One region of the Hoeflea prorocentri genome, then DNA from elsewhere that is predicted to be linked to it. Evidence: riboswitches for the same ligand, from Rfam matches in the RefSeq annotation. Region 1 holds a riboswitch; each other region holds the start of a gene.
The links. Region 1 has a riboswitch for thiamine pyrophosphate ahead of thiC (phosphomethylpyrimidine synthase ThiC). Riboswitches for the same ligand answer to the same signal wherever they lie in the genome.

Region 1 (7,244 bases):
TGCGACTGCACGGAGGTGAAACATGCGCATACTGCTTGTCTACGGCACCACCGAGGGTCAAACCCGGAAAATTGCAGAATTCTGTTCAACCAGACTGACCGAGGCCGGTCACGAGGTGGAGATGAGGGATAGCCGCAGGCGCATGGTCGATCTCGACATGCCCTCTTTTGATGCTGTGATACTGGCCGGATCCGTACACCAGAAGCAGCATCAGGAAACCCTGCAGAATTTCGCCGTGGCTCATCGCAAACAGCTCAAGGCGATTCCGACAATGCTTCTGTCGGTCAGCCTTTCGATCGCGTTTGAGAACGGTGAAGCAGAAGCAGCACGATACGTTGATGGCTTTGTGGAAGATACAGGGCTGAAGCCTGATTTTGTCGAACTCGTCGCCGGAGCGCTGAAGTTCGATCAATACGACTACTTCATGAACCAGATCGTCGAACACATCGTTCTGGAAAACCGGGAGCCGATAACGGAAGACCGGGAATTTACCGACTGGGATGCCTTGGGCAAGGCGGTCGACGCTTTCACGGGCTCCGTTGCAGATCGATGATCATCGACTGAACCTGACAGGAAGCCGACCTGCCGCACGCAATACGCCGCCGGGCGAGACCGAAGAAATGTTCGATGTTCTCCGGCTTCCTACGCCGACCACTTTTGGAAGCAGGCAATGAAGCCTGTGGCGCGGCATTTATCGCAAACAAATACTTAATAACATTCATAAAATACGGCTTCTGCATTTTCCGGAATCTTGAGTTGATTGAGTCACACTGCCTCCAAGTGGGGGTTGTGTTGTGTTTAGACTGTTCGCTTCGATATTGACCTGGATGTGCCTGACGATGGCTTTGTCGCTTCCCGCACATGCCGCATCCGCGCTGATGTTCAACATGACCATGGCATCTCCGAAAATGCTGATGGTGTCACCACAGTCGCCCTTGTCCGCCACTGCGGACGCCGAAGGTTTCTGCCTCGCGCTTGCGATCTATCATGAGGCCCGCGGCGAACCCGATCCTGGTCAATATGCAGTCAGCATCACGGTGCTGAACCGCGTTCGTTCAGGCGCTTATCCGGACAGCATCTGCGACGTTGTCTATCAGAATGCCGAGAGACTGAACCGCTGCCAGTTCTCCTTTGCCTGCGACAGGCTGAGCGACTTTCCTGGAAATCTTGAAGCATTTGCCAAGGCCCGCCGGATCGCGGAATTCACCAATGGTGTTCAGCCGCTTTTGGACAACGAGGCTGTCCTGGGCTCGCCCTTCGCGACGGTTGGTGTCATGACACACTATCATCGATTTGATGTCCGGCCGGTTTGGTCCAGGAAGCTCAAGCGTCTTGGGCAGGTCGGCGACCATATCTTCTTCAAGAGTGATCGTGTGGTCAAACGTTACCGCAAGATCAAAAAGCCGGTCCCGGCAGAACTCGCAGCTTTTGGCGGACCCGGTCCTGTTTATCCGGCTGTTGCAGACAAACCGTCATCCTAGTGTCCTCAAGCCGCCAGCGTCCGGCGTTGCTTGACACCCGATGATCGCGCTCGCTTAATGACTCCCGATACAAAATACGGGAGCACCCATGCATATCGCGCGCCTCGACCATGTGAACATCATTACCGTCAACCTGACGGAAATGGTGGCTTGGTATGAAGATATCCTCGGCCTCGTCGCAGGAGAACGCCCTCCATTCAAGTTTCCGGGTGCCTGGATTTATATTGGCAATGATCCGGTCATTCACCTCGTGACCACCGAGGGCGACCGCCAATCAATCGAGCCGAATATTGAGCACTTTGCACTGTCTGCCAGCGGACTTGCCGCGTTCATCAAGCGGCTGGAGGACAAAGGCGTCGGCTATCGCATGAACCTTGTTCCGGATTTCCCGATCGTGCAGGTCAACATCCACGACTATGACGGCAATCATATCCACGTCGACTTCCCGCTGGACGAACTCAGCGATGAGCTGAAGGCCAAATTGTAAGACTTCCCTCCCCCTGGGAAACACATAGACGAGCGGCGGGTTCTTCAATCTATCAACCGCTCGGTCGCCCAATCCCATGGCTCGCCGGCTCACAAACTCAGCGGATCACGGTAATTTCCGGCAGTTTCTCATCCGCCGTCAGTCTGACAAGTTCGGCTATTTCCTTGAACATAGGTGCATGAACGGACCGCTTGCGCCAGGTCAGCCCGATCTGCCTGAAAAGGTTCGGTGCATTCAGGTTCAACACGGCGATCTCGCTGCGGCCGCTGATTTCGGAACGCACATAAAGGGCCGGCAGGAATGCCAGTCCTACCCCCATGCCAGCCATCAGGCGCAGCGTATCCAGGCTGGTTCCCTCATAATCACGCAGCAGCGTCGCACCGAAATCCTCACAGAGCCGGCTGACCTGATCGTGCAGGTGGTGCCCCCGCTCCAACGCCAGGACGTTCTGGCCTGACAGATCCGAGCGCAACACCGTGTCCTTTGAAGCCAGAGGATGGTCGGGCGCAGCAACGACCCTGAGCGGCTCGCGGAATAGGCGATCCATTTCCAGATCGGCCTGGACGATCGGCAATGGCGAGATAACCAGATCGAAACCGCCCGACTGCAACTGGCTCTGTAGCTCCGAGGGTTTGCCTTCGCTCACATAGAGCCTCAGACTGGGATATTTCGCGTGCAGATCCGGGATCATGTGGGGCAACAGATAAGGCCCGAGTGTCGGCGGCACACCGAGACGAATCGTGCCGTCAAAACCGTGGTGCGAGGAGGCAGCAAGATCGACAATATCCTGGACATCCGACAGAACGCGGCGTGCACGTTCGGCGATCTCCCTGCCAAGGGGCGTCAACATCACCCGAGAGGATCCGCGCTCGACGAGCGGAGCATCCAGCTTCTTCTCCAGTTCCTGTATCTGCGCACTGAGTGTCGGCTGCGTGACATACATACGCTCGGCTGCCCGCCGGAAGTGCAGCTCTTCAGAAAGTGCGACGAGATATCTGAGCTGGCGAAGCGTAGTCATCGTGTCTGTTTGGTCCTGTGGATCGGAGTACCGGGCTGCAGCGGCGGATTGTGGCGTCTGCTGCGCATATATTTGAGTGCGGATCCGCACCGTCGCCAGCGCAAAACCCTATGATAGAGAAAAACTATCAGGAATTACATAATTTACAATTTGGCTCTTAGGGCATTTGGGTCAATAACGCGCCGCCGATCATTCTCCCGGAGCCGAACCATGATCTCAAATACCTGTCCGCCCAGTCAGGGCATAAATGACGCCGTCCCCGAACCCGTATGCGCACTGCCGTGCACAGTTCACGGCATGACCTGGGGGCTTTGACATGGAAACGCTCTTCTCCCCCGTCATACTGTTTTTCGTGCTGGGCGCGCTTGCAGCGTTTGCCCGGTCCGATCTCGCATTTCCCGAACCGATGTCGAAGGCGCTGTCGCTCTACCTGATGTGCGCCATCGGATTGAAGGGCGGCATCCTCGTCGCAGGCAATGGATTCACCATCGACCTGCTGCTTGCCGCCACGGCAGGCCTGGTGCTCAGTTGTCTCATACCCGTCGGCGCCTTCGCGGTGCTTCGCTCGTTCGGCCGCCTTGATTCCACCAATGCCGCCGCAGTCGCGGCGCATTACGGCTCCGTCAGTGTCGTCACCTTCATAGCCGGCAACCAGATTCTGACCGACAGCGGCATGCCGCCAGCAGGCTACATGATTGCGGTGCTGGCGCTCATGGAGACACCTGCTATCATCGTCGGACTGTTTCTGGCCCGAGGTGGAAACGGCATGAAAATGCAGTCCGGACAGGAACTTATGCGCGAGACGCTGCTGAACGGGTCGGTGGTCCTTTTGACCGGCAGCTTCATCATCGGCCTCGTCATCGGCAAGGAGGGTTTCGAACCCATCGCTCCGGTTTTCGAAACCGGCTTCAACGGTCTCCTGTGCCTGTTCCTTCTCGATATGGGACTGATTGCGGCGCGCAGAATCAGCCATGCGCGCAGCCTGACGGCCCGCCTTGTCCTGCTTGCCATCATATTCCCCATCGTCAACGGAACCATCGGCTGTATCGTCGGCGCCATGATCGGCCTCGACGTGGGCACAACCACCGCGCTCGCGATCCTTGCCGCCAGTGCCTCATACATCGCGGTGCCTGCGGCAATGCGGCTTGCCCTGCCAAAAGCGGATGCCGGCCTTTATCTTTCGCTGTCGCTCGCCGTGACGTTTCCGTTTAACATCACGATCGGCATTCCACTTTACACGCAGCTCGCAAAACTGATGGTCTGATTATGGTAACGAAATCTCCCCGTAAAAAAATTGAGATCCTCGTCGATACCCCTCTCCTGCGGCGCTTGCGCGAAGTGGCCGAGGGTGTGGAGGCTGACGGATATACGGTCCAACGCACGCAAGGTGGGGAAGGCTCGCGCGGACGATGGTTTGATGATCAGGTCACCGGTGGCGCAGGAAGCAAGGTCGTCTTTACGACGATCCTTGACGATGCAACCACGGACCATCTGCTTCAGGCTTTGGAGCCGCTGATCGACGAATACGGCCTTCTGGTGACGGTGAGCGATGTGGATCTGGTCCGCGCCCAAAAAGATCAGGCCGGATAGTCGGCTATCGCTGCGGGATCAGCAATAGAGGCTTTCGATTGGTCCGCGCATCAGTTTCGATTGGAATTCCGCCGTCGCCGACATCACCTCATGGTTTCATTCGTAGATGCGAGGAAACCGGAGACCCGATGCCATGACCATCAACCAACTTCTCGGCCAGTTTCTGGGCGGTGGCCAGTCCGGCGAAAAAGCCGACACGTCAGCAAGCCCGGTCGCACAGCTTCTCAACCCGGCAGGGCTTGGCGGCGGCTTGGCAGCCGGCGGCCTCATCGGGCTGCTTGCCGGAAACAAGAAGATGCGCAAGAAAGCCGCAAAATATGCCGGCGGAGCCGCCGCGATCGGCGGTGGCGCAGCTCTGGCGGCGATCACCTTCCGGGCCTTCAGCAACTGGCAGGATAAAACGCGTTCGTCGCAGGCCGGCGCACCCGCGCCAGCAGCACCGATTGCGGACAAACGTTCGCTGTCCCAATTCGATCCGGAAACGTCGACGGGAGCGGACGGCACGCCGTTCCAGTTCGCGCTGGTCAAAGCCATCATTACCGCCGCAAACGCGGACGGCCATATCGACGCGGATGAACGCAAGACGATCAAGGATGCCATTGCAACAATGCAGCTCGATGAGCAGTCAAATATGCTGATCTTCGATACGTTGAGCGAACCGCCGGACGTGGACACCATTGCCGGCTATGCAAACGGGCTGGGACAGGCCAGCGAGATTTATCTCGTTTCGAGAATGGTACTGGATACCGACAATCCAGACGATCTGAGTTATCTGCAGGCGCTTGTCAAAGCACTGGCGCTGCCGCGCGACCTTGTCCTGCATCTTGAAGAGCAGTTGTCGCGCCCGGCCCACGAGGCAGCCTGATCCGGTCGAGCGCATTCCGACATCGAATCGCCTTTGATAGGAATGGCGCTCATGGCGACCGGCTCCGGCCGGTCGCCTACTTTTTTGACCGCAACAAACCCGTCTTGACAGAATCGTAAATGCCCCGTCTTAATGGCAGGCGTGAAACCCGGGGAGCTCCGACAAGGAGCTGAGAGGCCGATAGCGCGTCAGCGCAGCGCGGCGACCCGTAGAACCTGATCCAGTTAACGCTGGCGTAGGGATGGTACAGCCGCATAGGCCGTTTCAGGCCGAATGTGTTCTTTCGTATCCCATTGCCGTGCCGAAACTTGGATCCCCAACCACGGGAGATTCAAATGAACGCCGAAACACCCAATATCACACACGGGCCGCTGCCCGCCTCGCGCAAGATCTATTCCGCCGGTACGTTACATGAGCAAATCCGCGTTCCGCTCCGCGAGATCGCACTGCACCCGACCGCTGGCGAGCCCCCGGTCAGAGTCTATGACAGTTCAGGTCCCTACACGGACGGCAACATCGAAACTGACATCGGCGCCGGGCTGCCGCGCCTTCGCGAGACATGGATCAAGGCGCGCGCGGATGTTGAAAGCTATCATGGACGGAACACGAAGCCGGAAGACAATGGCTTTGTTTCCGGCGACCGGCTGACACCGGAATTTCCCGTCCGCCACTCCCCCTTGCGGGCCGTTGACGGACGTGCCGTCACCCAACTTGCCTATGCGCGCGCCGGCGTCATCACACCGGAAATGGAGTTCATCGCAATAAGGGAGAACCTTGGCCGCGACGAATTGCGGCGCGGGATCGCGCGGGATGGCAACAGCCACGGCGCCGCCATACCCGACCATGTCACACCGGAATTCGTGCGCAACGAGGTGGCCCGGGGCCGCGCCATCATACCGGCCAACATCAATCACCCGGAAAGCGAACCGATGATCATCGGTCGCAATTTCCTGGTCAAGATCAACGCCAATATCGGCAACTCAGCCGTCACCTCGTCGATGGCCGACGAGGTCGACAAGATGGTTTGGGCGATACGCTGGGGCGCTGACACGGTCATGGATCTGTCCACCGGCCGCAACATCCACAACATACGCGAATGGATTATCCGCAATTCGCCTGTCCCGATCGGGAGCGTTCCAATCTATCAGGCCCTGGAGAAGGTCAATGGCATAGCCGAGGACCTGAACTGGGAGGTATTTCGCGACACGCTGATCGAACAGGCGGAACAGGGGGTGGATTACTTCACCATCCACGCGGGCGTGCGCCTGCACTACGTCCCGCTGACTGCGGAGCGCACCACGGGCATTGTCTCCCGCGGCGGCTCGATCATGGCCAAATGGTGCCTGCATCACCACCAGGAAAGCTTCCTCTACGAACACTTCGAGGACATCTGCGACATCTGCCGTGCCTATGACGTCTCGTTTTCGCTTGGCGACGGGCTGCGTCCAGGCTCGATCGCAGATGCCAATGATGCGGCACAGTTTGCCGAATTGGAGACATTGGGTGAACTGACCCGTATTGCCTGGGACAAGGACTGCCAGGTGATGATCGAGGGTCCGGGCCACGTCCCGATGCATAAGATCAAGGCCAATATGGACAAGCAATTGGAGACCTGCGGAGAAGCACCGTTCTATACACTCGGGCCGCTGACGACGGATATCGCCCCCGGCTATGACCACATCACGTCCGGTATCGGGGCCGCGATGATCGGATGGTTCGGCACGGCAATGCTTTGTTATGTGACGCCGAAGGAACATCTCGGCCTGCCGGACCGCGACGACGTGAAGACCGGCGTCATCACAT
Region 2 (7,244 bases), on a different contig from region 1:
CAGCGCAGCGGAGACGGTTGCCAGATCACCCGTGTCAGCCGATAGCCGCGGTCTGATCCCCAAAAGGACATTGGTGGCGATATCGAGGTGGGAAAAAAGGTTGTTTTCCTGAAAGACCATCGAGACGGGACGGTCCGCCGGATCGGTTTTCGACATATCGGCTTCGCCGATGCGTATCGCGCCTTCTTCAATACGCTCAAAACCGGCAATGAGATTGAGAAGCGTTGTCTTGCCGGCGCCGGACGGCCCTATGAGCGCGGCAATTTTTCCAGGCGCGATGTCGGCGTCGAAAACCATGCGATGTCCGTCGCGTTCCAGCGTTGCTGCCTTCAGGGATACGGACTGCCCGATCATAGTTCGGACCCGTGGCTGTTCGTGCGCCCGCGGTCTGCAAGGATCATGAGGACAAGGCACACAAGACCGAGCAGGAGCGCCAGCCCCGCCGCATCGCTTGTGCGGTAGCTGCCCATACGCTGGAGCAAAAGATAGGGAAGGGTAATGACATCCTGGCTGCCGAACAGCGCGATCGCTCCCAGATCGCCGAGCGACAGGGCCATGGCGAAGGCCATTGCCAGAAGCAGAGATCGGCGCAGGCCCGGCCAGTCGACAAGAACGAGACGGTTGATCCCGGCAATACCGAGTGATTGCACCAGTTTTGCGGTACGCGCCATATGTGTGGTGTGAGCGGGTTCAAGCACCCGCATGACAAATGGCAGGGCCATGAGGGCATTGACGGCAATGACAATCACCGGCGCCATCGCAAAGACATCGACATGGCTGCGCAACAGGACAAACCAGCCGGCGCCCAGAACGATCGGCGGAACAAGAAGAACAAGGCTGGATGCACCGGTTGTTGAAAAACGGAACAGGCGCGCCCAGGCATGCCGGGATGCAAATGGCAGCGCCGCATAGCGCGCCCGTATCAGGCAAAGGCCCATGGTAATCGAGATAAGGGCCGCGGCAAGTGCAATCGCCAGGCTGGTCGCGATGGCGCGCCAGACGATTGCCTCGTTCAGCAGCTGGGTGAAATCGGCCAGCAGTCCCGAGACAGCGACAGATACCAGGGGCGACAAGAGAAACAATGCCGATACGCAGATCAGGGAAAAATCGGTGATCAAAGAGGCTGAACCCTTCGCGGGGAAACGCTGCGACGCCTGACCGGAGGTTCCGCCTTCGCTCGGGGAGCCGCCCATCAATGCGAGCATTGCCAACAAAACCGAAGTCAGGGTGAGCTGGATGAGCGCGAGTGCGACGGCGCGTTGCGGATCGAAATCAAACCGCAGCGCCTGATAGATCGCCACTTCGATGGTGGTGGCGGCCGGTCCGCCGCCGAGCAGCAGCACCAAGGTAAAGCTGGTGACACAAAGCATGAAGATAAGGCCGCAAACCGGCGCAAGGTTGCTGCGCATGAAAGGCCACTCTATCAGCCGAAAAACCGTCCAGGAACCAAGGCCAAGCTGGCTGGCATTGCGCCAGTATTCCGGCGGCACACGGTCGAGCTGGGCAAGAAGCAGGCGTGTTGCGAGCGGCATGTTGAAAAAGACATGGGCAATCAATATGCCGGCTAGCCCGTAGATCGATACCGGCTCGGACATGCCGGCAGACAGCAGCGCCGAGTTGATAATGCCCTGCCGGCCCCAGATCTCGATGATGCCAAGTGCCGCAACGATGGGTGGAAGGCCGATTGGCACGGCCAGCAGACGCACCAGCCAGCGGCGACCGGGAAAGCTTTGTCGGCGGGCAAGGGCGCGGGCCAGCGGGATTGCCAGGCCGACGGACAGCACAGTCGACAGGCATGCCTGAAGAAGCGTGAATTGGGTGACCTTCCAGATATAGCTGCTAAACAGGGCGCTGCCCGTGGTTTCGAAGGTCGCGGCAGCGCCCATAAGAGCCAGTACGGCGGCGCCGATCACTCCGGCCATGACGCAAAGCACGAATATGCCTGCGCCTATCCCGGTGACCGTTTGCCGCCTGCCCAGCATGGTTCGGTCAGTCGCTCATGACGGCGAGCCATTCATCGACCCAGGCCTTGCGGTTTTGCGAGACTTCCTCGGAAGAAAAGAGCAGCGTCTTTCCCGGCTTCACCAGTTCCTCAAATGCAGCGGGAAGAGGCTCGGACAGTTTGCCTGCCGGATACATCCAGTTGGTTGTCGGAATGGCGTTCTGGAAACCGGGTCCGGTCATGAATGCAAGGAATTCACGGGCCAGGTCTTTTTGCTGTGACGATTTGACCAGACCGGCCACCTCGATCTGCATGTAGTGCCCCTCGTTGAAACGGGCCGCCTGATAGCGGTCGCTTTCCTCCGCGATCATGTGGTAGGCGGGCGACGTCGTATAGGACAGGACCATCGGCACTTCGCCGTTGGTGAAGAGGCCATAGGCTTCCGACCAGCCCGGCGTAACCGTCAAAACACGGTCTTTGAATGTCTCCCACGCCTTGGGCGCGTCGTCTCCATAGACCGATTTCATCCACAAAAGCAGGCCGAGCCCCGGTGTCGAGGTGCGCGGGTCCTGGATGGCGATCTTGAGCGCCGGATCGCCTTCGACAAGCGCCTTCAGGCTTGCGGGCGGCGTTTCGATCGCTTCGGTATCGTAGACGACGGCAAAATAACCGAAGTCATAGGGAACAAAGACATCGTCGGACCAGCTGCCCGGCACATCGACATTCGATTGATCGATACCGCTGGGCTCGAAGAGGCCGGTTTCCTTGGCTTCGGTGACAAGGTTGGTATCGAGGCCGAGCACGATGTCGGCTTTTGTGCCTTCGCCTTCAAGCTTGAGCCGGTTGAGCAGGGCAACGCCGTCGGCAATGCCGACCCAGTTGAGTGTGCAGTTGCAGTTTTCTTCAAAGGCCTTCTTGACCACCGGCCCCGGTCCCCATTCGGCAACGAAACTGTCATAAGTGTAGACGGTCAATTCGCGGTCGTTCGCCATGGCCGCTGGTGCGAGGACCAGGCCGGCCGCGAGTGACAAGGCTGCGGACAAAATACGGGTCTTTACGGGCATATGCGCCTCCTTCATCTGTGTTTGCGGGAAAAAGGCGCTTTGATGCGTCTAATCCCTCCGCCGGTACAAGCCGGATCAGGTTCTTCGGGTTGGCTTTCAGCCTCTCAGCAAACCGCAGCCGCGGTCGGCACCCCGTTAGAGCAAGAACCGTCATAGTCCGGCTTATCGGCGCTGGCAAGTGCGGCAAAAGCTGCTATGTGCATCGGTCAATGACGCAGAAGACGACATTTTTGATCCTGCTGGGCGGCAGCCTTGAGAAGACGGCGCGTCTGCGCGGCCAGATTGACGGCGCACGGGTGATCGCCGCCGATGGCGGCATGTTTCATGCCCACGACCTTTCAGTGCAACCGGAATTGTGGGTCGGTGATTTTGATTCCTCGCCCGCATCCCTGCAGCAAAACTGGCCTGGAACGCCGCGAAAGGACTTTCCGGCGGAAAAGAATGCCACCGACGGCGAAATCGCCGTTGACGAGGCACTCGCGCTCGGCGCCAACAGGATCATTCTGGCCGGCGCGCTCGGCGGTGAGCGCAGCGATCATGCCTTCTTCCATATGGCTCTGGCCTGCCGGTTGAAATCGGAAGGCACCGATGTGCTGCTGACATCCGGCGTTGAAGAAGGTTGGACGCTTGGTCCGGGCAGCCAGACAATCGACCTGCCGCCAGCCTCGATGTTCTCGATCCTCAACTTTTCCGATGTCTCTTCACTTGATGTAGAGGGGGTGCGCTATCCGCTGAAAGAGTTCCATCTGCCGTTCGGATCTTCGCGCACGATCTCCAATGTTACCGAGGGGCCGGTATCGGTTCGCCTTGGCTCGGGCACTGCACTGCTGCTTGCCCGGCCATTCGATCTGTCAGGCACCTGAAGCATGGCGCCGCCGATCCTCAAACTCGACGGGATTGAGCTGACCTTCGGCGGTACGCCGCTGCTGGCCGGCGCGAATCTGCAGATTCTTCCCGGAGATCGTATTTGCCTTGTCGGCCGCAACGGATCGGGCAAGTCGACATTAATGAAGATTGCCGCCGGCATGGTCGAGCCGCAATCGGGCGAGGTGTTCAGGCATCCTTCCGCAACGGTCCGCTATCTGGAACAGGCGCCGGATTTTGACGTGTTCAAGAGCGTGCGAGACTATGCCGAAGCCGGCCTTGGGCCAGGTGACGATCCGCATCGTGTCAGCTATCTGCTGGAACATCTCGGGCTCTCCGGCGATGAAGATCCTCAAAGGCTTTCCGGCGGCGAGGCGCGCCGTGCCGCTCTTGCCCGGGTGCTCGCTCCCGAGCCGGATATTCTCTTGCTGGATGAGCCGACCAATCATCTCGACCTTCCGGCGATCGAATGGCTCGAGGGAGAGTTGAAGCGAAGCCGCAGCGCATTGGTATTGATCTCCCACGACCGGCGGTTCCTTGAAAATGTGTCCCGCGCAACCGTTTGGCTGGACCGGGGTCAAACCCGCCGTCTCGACGAAGGATTTGGCGCCTTTGAGGCCTGGCGCGACCAGGTGCTGGAGGAAGAGGAGCGGGATCAGCACAAGCTTGGCCGTGCGATCGTGCGGGAGGAACACTGGCTGCGTTACGGTGTGACGGCGCGACGCAAGCGCAATGTCAGGCGTCTTTCCGAATTGAAGGATATGCGTTCCCGTCTGCGTGCGCACCGTGGTCCGGTGGGTGGCATCGATGCGAGTGCGGCGGCGGCGCGAGAATCCGGAAAGCTGGTTGTCGAGGCCGAAGGCATCGGCAAGGCGTTCGGCGGACGGGAGATTGTCACCGACTTTTCCATCCGCATTGCCCGGGGCGACCGTATCGGCCTCGTGGGACCAAACGGGGCGGGAAAAACGACGCTCCTGAAGCTTTTGACCGGTGGGCTTGCACCCGACAGCGGTCATATGCGGCTCGGTGCCAATCTCGAAATCTCCACACTTGATCAAAAACGCACCGAGCTGGACCCGAACGAAACGCTGGAGCATTTCCTGACCGGGGGTCGTGGCAACTCACTGGAAGTCGATGGGCGCCAGCGTCATGTCACCGGCTATATGAAGGATTTCCTGTTTCAGCCCGAACAGGCGCGCACGCCAATCCGTGAGCTTTCCGGCGGCGAAAGGGCGCGCCTGATCCTGGCGCGCAATCTTGCAAAACCCAGCAATTTCATTGTTCTGGACGAGCCGACCAACGATCTCGACATGGAGACGCTCGATCTGCTGCAGGAAATCGTCTCGTCCTTTTCCGGCACCGTCATTCTGGTAAGCCATGACCGTGATTTTCTCGATCGCACCGTGACCTCCGTCATTGCACCGCGCAATCCGGCCACGCCCGATGGGCAGTGGATCATCTATGCGGGCGGTTACAGCGATATGCTGGCCCAGCGCGGCGCGGATGAAGCCGCCCCAAAGGCCAGGGCGAAGGGGGGAGGATCTGTGCAAGGGCCGAAGCCTGAGCGGAGCGCGGACAAGAAAGCCAAGCTCTCCTACAAGCAGAAATTCGCGCTGGAAACGCTTCCGCAAAAGATCGAGGAGGCGCAGGGGCGTGTTGAGGAACTGGAGGCCGGCATGGCCGACCCGGATCTGTTCTCGCGCAATCCGGATGCGTTCAACCGTTTTGCCGCAGAGCTTTCGGCACTGCAGGACGGCATTGCAGCCATGGAAGAGGAATGGCTGGAGCTCGAAATGTTGCGCGAAACGCTTGAAAAGGGTGCTTCCTAATCCAGATTCTGCGTTTTCCGGAGCCATGGCGGCCGGCTGAAACCGGACAAGTGTTTGCATTTGGGTAAAACATGCCTAATGTCCCGGCGCAAAACAGATGAGAGATGAAGACCATGCGGTTTGAAGGCACAAGCGCCTATATTGCGGAGAAGGACCTCAAGGTTGCGGTCAACGCGGCCATTACCCTTGAGCGGCCTCTGCTGGTCAAGGGCGAGCCGGGCACGGGCAAAACCGAACTGGCCAAGCAGGTGGCTTCGGCCCTCGATCTCGACCTGATCGAGTGGCACATCAAATCGACGACCAAGGCGCAGCAGGGTCTTTACGAATATGATGCGGTCTCGCGTCTGAGAGACAGTCAGCTCGGCGACGACCGGGTCAATGATGTGCGCAACTACATCAAGCGCGGCAAGCTTTGGGACGCGTTCGCGACCGACAAGAAGGTCGTGCTTCTGATCGACGAAATCGACAAGGCCGATATCGAGTTCCCGAACGACCTTCTGCAGGAACTCGACAAGATGGAGTTCTTTGTCTACGAGACCGGCGAGACGGTTCGTGCCAAGCAACGGCCGGTCGTGATCATTACGTCAAACAATGAGAAAGAACTGCCGGACGCATTTTTGCGCCGTTGTTTTTTCCATTACATCAAGTTTCCGGATGCGCAGACGCTGCAGCAGATCGTCGACGTACATTACCCGGGCATCAAGCAGGAGCTTGTGAGCGCGGCCCTTTCCCAGTTCTACGAGGTTCGCGATGTGCCCGGGCTGAAGAAGAAGCCGTCCACCTCCGAGGCTCTCGACTGGATCAGGCTGCTGGTTTCCGACGATATCGAGCCGGGCGATCTTCGCGGCAGCGTCAAGAACGCCCTGCCCCGGCTGCACGGGGCGCTTTTGAAAAACGAACAGGACGTACATCTGTTTGAACGCCTGGCGTTCATGTCGCGGCGCGACGGCGCCTAGTAGAAGACGTAAACGCACCCTTTCGTTTTCAAGACAAAGATCGACAGTTCCATGCCTATCAAGATTCCAGACCAACTTCCCGCGCGAAAAGTGCTTGAGGCGGAGGGTGTTACGGTGATGGCGGAGACGGCCGCCATTCGTCAGGATATCCGACCGCTGCAGATCGGCCTGCTCAATCTGATGCCAAACAAGATCCGCACCGAGTTGCAAATCGCGCGGCTCGTCGGTGCGACACCGCTGCAGGTGGAACTGTCGCTAGTGCGCATCGGCAAGCACAAGGCGAAAAACACGCCGGAAGACCATTTGCTGGCCTTCTACGAAACCTGGGAAGAGGTGGCCGACCGCAAGTTCGACGGGTTCATCATCACCGGCGCGCCCATCGAACTTCTGGAGTTCGAGGAGGTTGCCTATTGGGACGAGATGACCCGCATCCTCGACTGGACCGTGACCAATGTGCATTCCAGCATGAATGTGTGCTGGGGTGCGATGGCGGCGATCCACCATTTCCACGGCGTTCCGAAATACTCGCTCGATCAGAAGGCGTTCGGCGTCTACCGGCACCATAATCTGAACCCGGCATCGCCCTATC
Region 3 (7,244 bases), on a different contig from region 1:
GCGCCGGGCGCAGATCGCCGATCTGATCGCCTGGTATGAGCGGCAACTGGCGAAGCTTGGTGTTAATGTGCGCCTCAACAGCTTTGTCGAGGCAGATGACGTGGCCGCGCATGGAGCTGATACAGTCATTCTTGCCACGGGCTCGCTGCCCGCCGACACCGGTTTCCAGAAGGCACTGCCGCAGTTCGACGACCTGCCCGGCCTGGCAAGCGGCAATGTCTTTTCCGCCGAAGCCGTGATGGCCGGCGAGGCCCGGCCGGGCAAACGCGTCATCGTTCTCGACGAGGGCGGCAACTGGAAAGGTTGCGGTACGGCCTGGAAATTGGCTGAAGATGGTCATGACGTCACGATGGTCACGCCGGATGCGCTGATCGGCAAGGAGCTGCAGCGCACAGCCGCCGATTTCCCGCTGCGGCGCGCCTTGAGCCGTTTGGGCGCTGAGTTCATCGTCGAAAGCGCGATCCTTGAATGGACAGCGGGCGGCGCGCGGGTCGTGTCCCTGCTAACCGGTGAAGAGCGGATGATCGAAGCGGACACCTTGGTCACCGCGACAACCAATGTGGCATTCGATTCGCTGGCGTGTGAGCTTGCAGAACGCGGCATTGCTTTCACGGCCATCGGCGATGGCGTTGCGGCCCGGCAGGCGCCCTATGCGATCCACGATGGGCGGCGGGTGGCGCTGGAGATATAGACATGATGATGACGACGGATGATTTGGAGCGCTTGCTCGTCGAAGTGCTGACCGCAGTGGGGTTTTCGCGCAAGGCTGCGGCTGCGCTTTCGCGCCAGACCGTGTTCAGCGAAGAGCTTGGCCAGCACAGCGTCGGCGTTGCGCATGTCTTTGATTATATTGACGGTCTTGAAGCAGGCCGCATCGACGGCGCGGCCGAGCCGGAGATAAGCGACCCGGCTCCGACTATGATCCGTATCGACGGCAAGGGCGGCCTGCCGCAGACGGGTTTCGATATGGTCATTGACCGTCTGGTGTCGCGGGCAAAGGAGCTCGGCATGTGCGCCGTGCTGCAGAACAACGCGACGACGTGCGGTTCGCTCGGCACCTATGCATTGCGGCTTTCGAATGCCGGTCTGGTCTGTCTTGCCGCCACCAACGGACCGCCGCTGCTCGCCGGGTCCGGCTCGACCAAGCCGGTCTTTTGCACCAATCCGATGGCGTTTTCGACACCACAGGCTGACGGGCCGCCTTTGTTAATCGATCAATCCTCCAGCGCCACGGCCTATGTTAATATTCGCGAGGCTGCCGAACGGGGCGAGGCAATCCCCGCCGGCTGGGCTCTCGACAGGGACGGCAAGCCGACGACGGACCCTAAGGCTGCGCTTATGGGCACGCTGCTTTCCTATGGTGGTTCGCGGGGCGCGAATATGGCGCTGATGGTAGAGGTTCTGGCGGCAGGTCTGACCGGCGCCAACTGGTCGCTCGATGCGCCGTCCGTGTTTGAAGGTGATCAGTGCCCGGCATCGGGCCTGTTTGTTCTTGCGATTGATCCGGCCGTAATCGATCCGGATTTTCCCAAGCGGATGAGCGTGCAGATCCAGCGCCTCGGGAAGGATTACGGCGTTCATATACCGGGCCTCGCCAAGGCTGAAAACAGGGCACACACGCTCTGCGGCGGAATTGAAGTCGATGACCGCGCGATCGAGCGCCTTCGTGCGCTTACGGCAGATTAGGCATCTTCAGTGCTTGCGGCGTCATGCGTGTCTCCTGACTGTCGCTGCCGCCAACCGTGACAAACCGGGCCATGGCCTCGGCCGACGGATAGCATATGGCCGTGCATGATTGCGCCGCGAAGATAGTCCCGGGCCGCGCCCACGGCTTCCGACAGGGCTGTCTTGACCGGAAGCTGCGTTGCAATTGCGGACGACAGGGTGCAGCCGGTTCCGTGGGTGTTTGGCGTGGCGATCCGTGCGTCTTCGAACCAGGAAAGACCTTCCGAGCCGGCGAGAACATCGCTGCAGATGTTTCCCTTGAGATGGCCGCCTTTCAGCAACACCGCGTTTGGCCCGAGTTTCAAAAGCCGTTTTGCCGCTTGCTCCATGTCGTTCCGGTCTCGCGGCGCGATGCGGTTCAAAAGTTCTCCGGCCTCCGGGATATTCGGCGTCAGAATGTCTGCCTTCGGCAAAAGCTCTGTTTTCATTGCGTCGATGGCGTCAGGGGCAATCAATCTCGCACCGCTTGTGGCGACACAAACAGGATCAAGGACAACCGGCACGCCGGTCAGGTGGTCGAGACATCCGGCGACCGCGCGGATGATGTCGGCTTTTGCCAGCATGCCGATCTTGATCGCGTCGATACGGATATCCTTGAGGATGGTCATGATTTGCTGTTCGACGAAAGCGGCGGGAACCTCGTGAATGCCGGAAACGCCCTTTGTGTTCTGGGCCGTGAGCGCCGTGATGACGGCCATGCCGTAGCCGCCATTGGCCTGAATTGTCTTCAGGTCGGCCTGGATGCCGGCGCCGCCGGACGGATCGGAGCCGGCAATAGCCAGAATATTCGCAACAGTCATGGGCGGTTCAACTCCCTTCGCCGGCATTATCCGAAGCAGGTTCAACGGGTTTGATCTCAGCCTTGCGGCACCCCGGTTCCATTTCAATCCACCCTGCCGCGGCCGCGATGTCAAGGAAGAAGGGCTTTCTTCGTTCGCCTGTCTTGAAATCTTCGCAGTTTCCTGCGTTGGTTGCAGAACATCCTTGATGGGAGAGTGAGATGTTCAAGCGCCTTGGAACCATTGCCGTTCTTATTGCCGGCATCGCGGTCGCGGGAACCGCGCTGGCGTCGGATACACGCCGGATCGAGACGGTCGATAATGCCGACTATTACGGGTTCGATTTGCGGGCCGAAAAGGATGTGACGCTGGATGAGTGCAAATCCATCTGTCTTTCCGACGGCGATTGCCGTGCTTTCACTTTCAACACCAAGGCGCAGTGGTGTTTCCTGAAATCCGATTTCAATCGGCTTGAGCCCTTTGAAGGCGCAGTCGCGGGCAAGGTTGTCACAGGGACCGACGGCGCTGACCTTGGCGCGCCTTCCGATCTTTCTTTCCTTGGCCGGGGCCTTTACACGGAAGCGTCTCAGAAGAAATCGGAGCTGACGGCGCGGCGCGACGGGGAAACCGGTCTGGCGGCCACTGTTGCGGCGGGTCGGAACGCGCTTGCAGCCGGCGATCCGGCTTTCGCGGTTGATGCGTTTGGCCGCGCGATAGGCATCGATCCGGGCGATGTCGATCTCTGGCTGAACCTTTCCCACGCGGCGCTCAATACGCTCTATGCCGGCAGTCAGAATGACTATTCCATGCAGCGCACCGCATCGTCAGCGGCGCTGAATGCCTATGAGCTGTCGCGCACGGCGCCGCAGCGGGCTCAGGCGCTTGATCTGCTCGCCAAGGCGCTTGAGGTTCGGCAGCAGTTCCGGCCCGCGCTTGAGGCCTACAAGGAGAGCCTTGCGCTGGTGGATTCGCCGCGTGTGCGGGCTGATTTTCAGGACCTGCGTTCGAGAAAGGGCTTCCGCGTCGTTGAGCATACGGTTGATGCCGATAGCGCCACAGCGCGGCTTTGCGTGCGCTTTTCCGACCCCTTGATGCCGACCGGCGTCGACTACGCGTCCTATGTGAGCATTGATGGACGTGCGGCCGGTGACGTGACGGCCAAGGGTCAGGAAATCTGCGCCGGCGGCCTCGAACACGGCAAAACCTACCGGCTGACCCTGCGGTCCGGACTGCCGGCGGAAATCGGCGAGATTCTCGAGGCGCCGGTGACCATCAGCGCCTATGTGCGCGACCGCTCGCCGAGCGTGCGGTTTGATGGCGACCGGTTCGTTCTTCCGGGCGCCGGGCGCAAGGGGGTTCCGGTGGTCAGCATCAATGCGGACGCGGTGGAGCTTGAACTTTACCGCATCGGTGACCGCTCGCTTGCGCCCGTCATGGCCAAGTCACGGTTCCTGCGCCAACTCGACGCCTATGACGAGGACACGATCCGCGACGAACTCGGAGAGAAGGTCTGGCAGGGCACGCTGGAGACCGGAAACGAACTTAACCGCGAAACGATAACGAGCTTCCCGGTCGACGAGGCGCTGCCGGAGCGTAAGCCGGGTGTCTACGTGATAACGGCGCGTGTCGCGGGTGAACGTCTCGATAATTGGCAAAGCCGCGCCACCCAATGGCTGGTGGTGTCCGATATCGGCCTTTCGACCTTTTCCGGAAGTGACGGACTGCATGTCTTTGCCCGCTCGCTCGACACGGCGAAACCACGCGCGAATGCGGAACTGACGCTTCTGGCGCGCAACAACGAGATATTGGGGCAGGCTACAACGGACAGTGACGGGCGGGCGCATTTTGCCGCCGGTCTCATGCGCGGCAAGGCGGGGTTGGAGCCGGCTGTCGTGACCGTTACCGGCGAGGATGGCGACTTTGTCTTCCTCGACCTTTCGCGTGCCGGGTTTGACCTGTCCGACCGCGGAGTCTCGGGACGCGCCGCGCCCGGGCCGCTGGATGTCTATGCATGGCTGGATCGCGGCATTTACCGCGCCGGCGAGACGGTGCACCTGTCGGCGCTGTTGCGCGATGATGCGGCGCTCGCGGTCGCTAACCTGCCGCTGACCTTCACCGTCGTGCGGCCTGACGGCAAGGAGGACCGGCGCAGTGTGCGAACCGGCGGCCCGGCGGGCGGCTATCAGCTCGATCTCGATTTGCCGGCCAATGCCATGCAGGGCGCCTGGACCATCCGCTCCGTTGCGGGGAACGGCGGCGCGGCGCTGAGCGAAACGCGGTTTCTGGTTGAGGATTTCCGGCCTGACCGGATCGCTGTCGATCTTGTGCTGCCCAAGGCTCCGCTGGCGGTCGGTGGAACCGAGCAGGCGGAAATCGATGGCCGTTTCCTCTACGGTGCGCCGGCAGCCGGATTGTCCGCCGATGCGGAGCTGAAACTGAAATCGGTGCGCACCCGGCCTTCTTTCCCGGGCTATGTGTTCGGTCTCGCGGATGAAGCGGCGGTGGAGAGCCAACTCGACATTGCGAGCGTTCCGCTGCTCAATGCACAAGGCAAGAGCACGGTTGATCTCTCCCTACGCACCTTGCCGGCGACAACCCATCCACTGGAAGCCGACCTGACGGTGCGGCTACGCGAGGGTGGCGGCCGGGCGGTTGAGAAAACCGGTACGATGCGTGTCAGGCCCGAAGGCCTGATGATCGGTATCAGGCCGGGTTTTGAAGGCGGTCAGGTAGGTGAGAACGCCACGGCCCGCTTCCAGGTGATTGCCGCCGGCGCCGACGGCAAGGCGGTTGCCGGTACCGACCTCAAATGGTCACTGCTGCAGATCGAGCGGGATTATCAGTGGTACCGTGAAGGCAATAGCTGGCGCTATGAGCCGGTCGAGTATACGAAACAGATTCGCGACGGTGTTGTCTCCTCAACCCCCGAAACGCCGGGCGAAATCGACGTGACTGTCGATTGGGGCCGCTACAGGCTGATTGTCGAGACGGACAGTCCGGGTGGACCGGCTTCCAGCATCGAGTTCGATTCCGGATGGCACGTGAGCACGGCCTCGACCGAGTCGCCCGACGGGCTTGAGATTGCCCTTGACCGGCAGAGCTATAGCGCCGGTGAGACGGCCAGGCTGAAAATCACGCCGCGCTTTGCCGGTGAAGCCCTGATTGCGGTTTCAAACGAGCGGCTGCATGAGGTGTTCAACGTGACCGTTCCAGGCGAAGGAACGGTGCTTGATATTCCGGTCAAGGATGGCTGGGGGGCAGGCGCCTATGTGACGGCGACACTGATCATGCCCGGCGACCGGGCCGAAAGCCGGCTTCCGGCGCGCGCTGTCGGGGTGAAATGGCTGGCGGTTGATCCGGGTGACCGCGCCCTTGCTGTTTCTCTTCAGGTGCCCGACAAAATTCAACCGAACACGCGGCTCGATATTCCGATCACTGTCTCCGGAGCAGGCAAGACGGCGCGCATCACGCTGGCGGCTGTGGATGTCGGCATTCTTAATCTCACAGCCTACCGCGCGCCTGACCCTCAGGACTGGTATTTCGGCCAGCGGCGTATGGGTGTCGAACTGCGTGATCTCTATGGCCGGCTGATCGATGGATCGCAGGGCGTCACCGGGCGCTTGCGAACCGGCGGAGACGGCCCGGGCATGGCGATCAAGGGCAGCCCGCCGCGCGAAAAGCTGGTGGCCCTTTTCTCAGGCATCGTCGAAACCGATGCCGATGGAAAGGCGACGGTTTCCTTCGATATCCCTCAGTTCAACGGCACGCTGAAACTGATGGCAGTTGCCTGGACTGATGAGGGCGTCGGGCAGGCGCAAAAGGATCTGATCGTGCGCGATCCGGTGGTCGTGACAGCCAGCCTGCCGCAGTTTCTGGCTCCCGGCGACGTTTCGCTTCTGCGTTTTGATATTGCCAATACCGACGGGCCGGATGGTGCCTATGCCGTCACGCTCGATACCGGAGAGGCGCTATCGGTTTCGTCACCGGACCTGCCCGCCACCATCAATCTGACAAAGGGTGCGAAGACGGCTTTGACCGTCGGCGTCCAGGCCGGGCAACCGACGCAGGCGGAGGTCGCCTTGCGCCTTGTCGGGCCGGACGGCACGACGGTCGAAAACCGGCAGAGCGTTGATGTCCGGCCGGCGACGCTTCCGGTCACGACACGGCTCGAACTGCCGCTGGCCGCGAATGGCGGGTCGGCTGTGGTCGATGCGGAACTGCTTGCCGCCAACTATCTGGACGGCGCCAGCGTGACGGTCGGCGTTTCGAAGTCGGATTTCGATGTCCCCGGACTTTTGATGTCGCTCGACCGCTATCCCTATGGCTGCGCAGAACAGACGACAAGCCGGGCCTTGCCGTTGCTTTATCTCAGCGAACTCGATGCACCGGCATCGCTTATCGGCGAGACAGGTCTGCGCGGTAAAATCGAGGCCTCCATCGCCCGTGTCCTGTCCTATCAGTCGGCAGCCGGCAGTTTCGGACTGTGGGGGCCGGGAGGCGGCGACCTGTGGCTCGATGCCTATGTCACAGACTTTCTGACCCGTGCGCGCGAACGCGAATATGCGGTTCCGCAGCAATCGATGCGTGTCGCGCTCGATAATCTGCAGAGCGTGCTCTCATACACAAACAGCGTTGCCGACGATGGCGACGGCATTGCCTATGCGCTCTACGTTCTGGCACGCAACAAGCGGGCCTCGGCGGGTGATCTGCGTTACTATGCCGATGCCCAGCTCGATGCGT

Region 2: another riboswitch for thiamine pyrophosphate. It lies ahead of thiB (thiamine ABC transporter substrate binding subunit); the one in region 1 lies ahead of thiC (phosphomethylpyrimidine synthase ThiC).
Region 3: another riboswitch for thiamine pyrophosphate. It lies ahead of thiD (bifunctional hydroxymethylpyrimidine kinase/phosphomethylpyrimidine kinase); the one in region 1 lies ahead of thiC (phosphomethylpyrimidine synthase ThiC).

The regions. Positions count from the first base shown of each region.
Region 1 covers NZ_JAPJZI010000001.1:2,220,471-2,227,714, forward strand. The annotation lists gene OQ273_RS10480 (flavodoxin domain-containing protein) at 23-553, shown strand; gene OQ273_RS10485 (cell wall hydrolase) at 795-1,481, shown strand; gene OQ273_RS10490 (VOC family protein) at 1,570-1,968, shown strand; gene OQ273_RS10495 (hydrogen peroxide-inducible genes activator) at 2,066-2,986, opposite strand; gene OQ273_RS10500 (sodium-dependent bicarbonate transport family permease) at 3,303-4,250, shown strand; gene OQ273_RS10505 (P-II family nitrogen regulator) at 4,253-4,576, shown strand; gene OQ273_RS10510 (tellurite resistance TerB family protein) at 4,710-5,441, shown strand; TPP riboswitch at 5,581-5,701, shown strand; gene thiC (phosphomethylpyrimidine synthase ThiC) at 5,777-7,244, shown strand, end outside.
Region 2 covers NZ_JAPJZI010000002.1:188,139-195,382, forward strand. The annotation lists gene OQ273_RS22460 (thiamine ABC transporter ATP-binding protein) at 1-354, opposite strand, end outside; gene thiP (thiamine/thiamine pyrophosphate ABC transporter permease) at 351-1,982, opposite strand; gene thiB (thiamine ABC transporter substrate binding subunit) at 1,990-3,006, opposite strand; TPP riboswitch at 3,042-3,151, opposite strand; gene OQ273_RS22475 (thiamine diphosphokinase) at 3,216-3,869, shown strand; gene OQ273_RS22480 (ABC-F family ATP-binding cassette domain-containing protein) at 3,873-5,699, shown strand; gene OQ273_RS22485 (AAA family ATPase) at 5,813-6,655, shown strand; gene metA (homoserine O-acetyltransferase MetA) at 6,707-7,244, shown strand, end outside.
Region 3 covers NZ_JAPJZI010000002.1:126,294-133,537, forward strand. The annotation lists gene OQ273_RS22200 (oxidoreductase) at 1-691, shown strand, start outside; gene OQ273_RS22205 (Ldh family oxidoreductase) at 694-1,686, shown strand; gene thiD (bifunctional hydroxymethylpyrimidine kinase/phosphomethylpyrimidine kinase) at 1,683-2,525, opposite strand; TPP riboswitch at 2,521-2,610, opposite strand; gene OQ273_RS22215 (alpha-2-macroglobulin family protein) at 2,726-7,244, shown strand, end outside.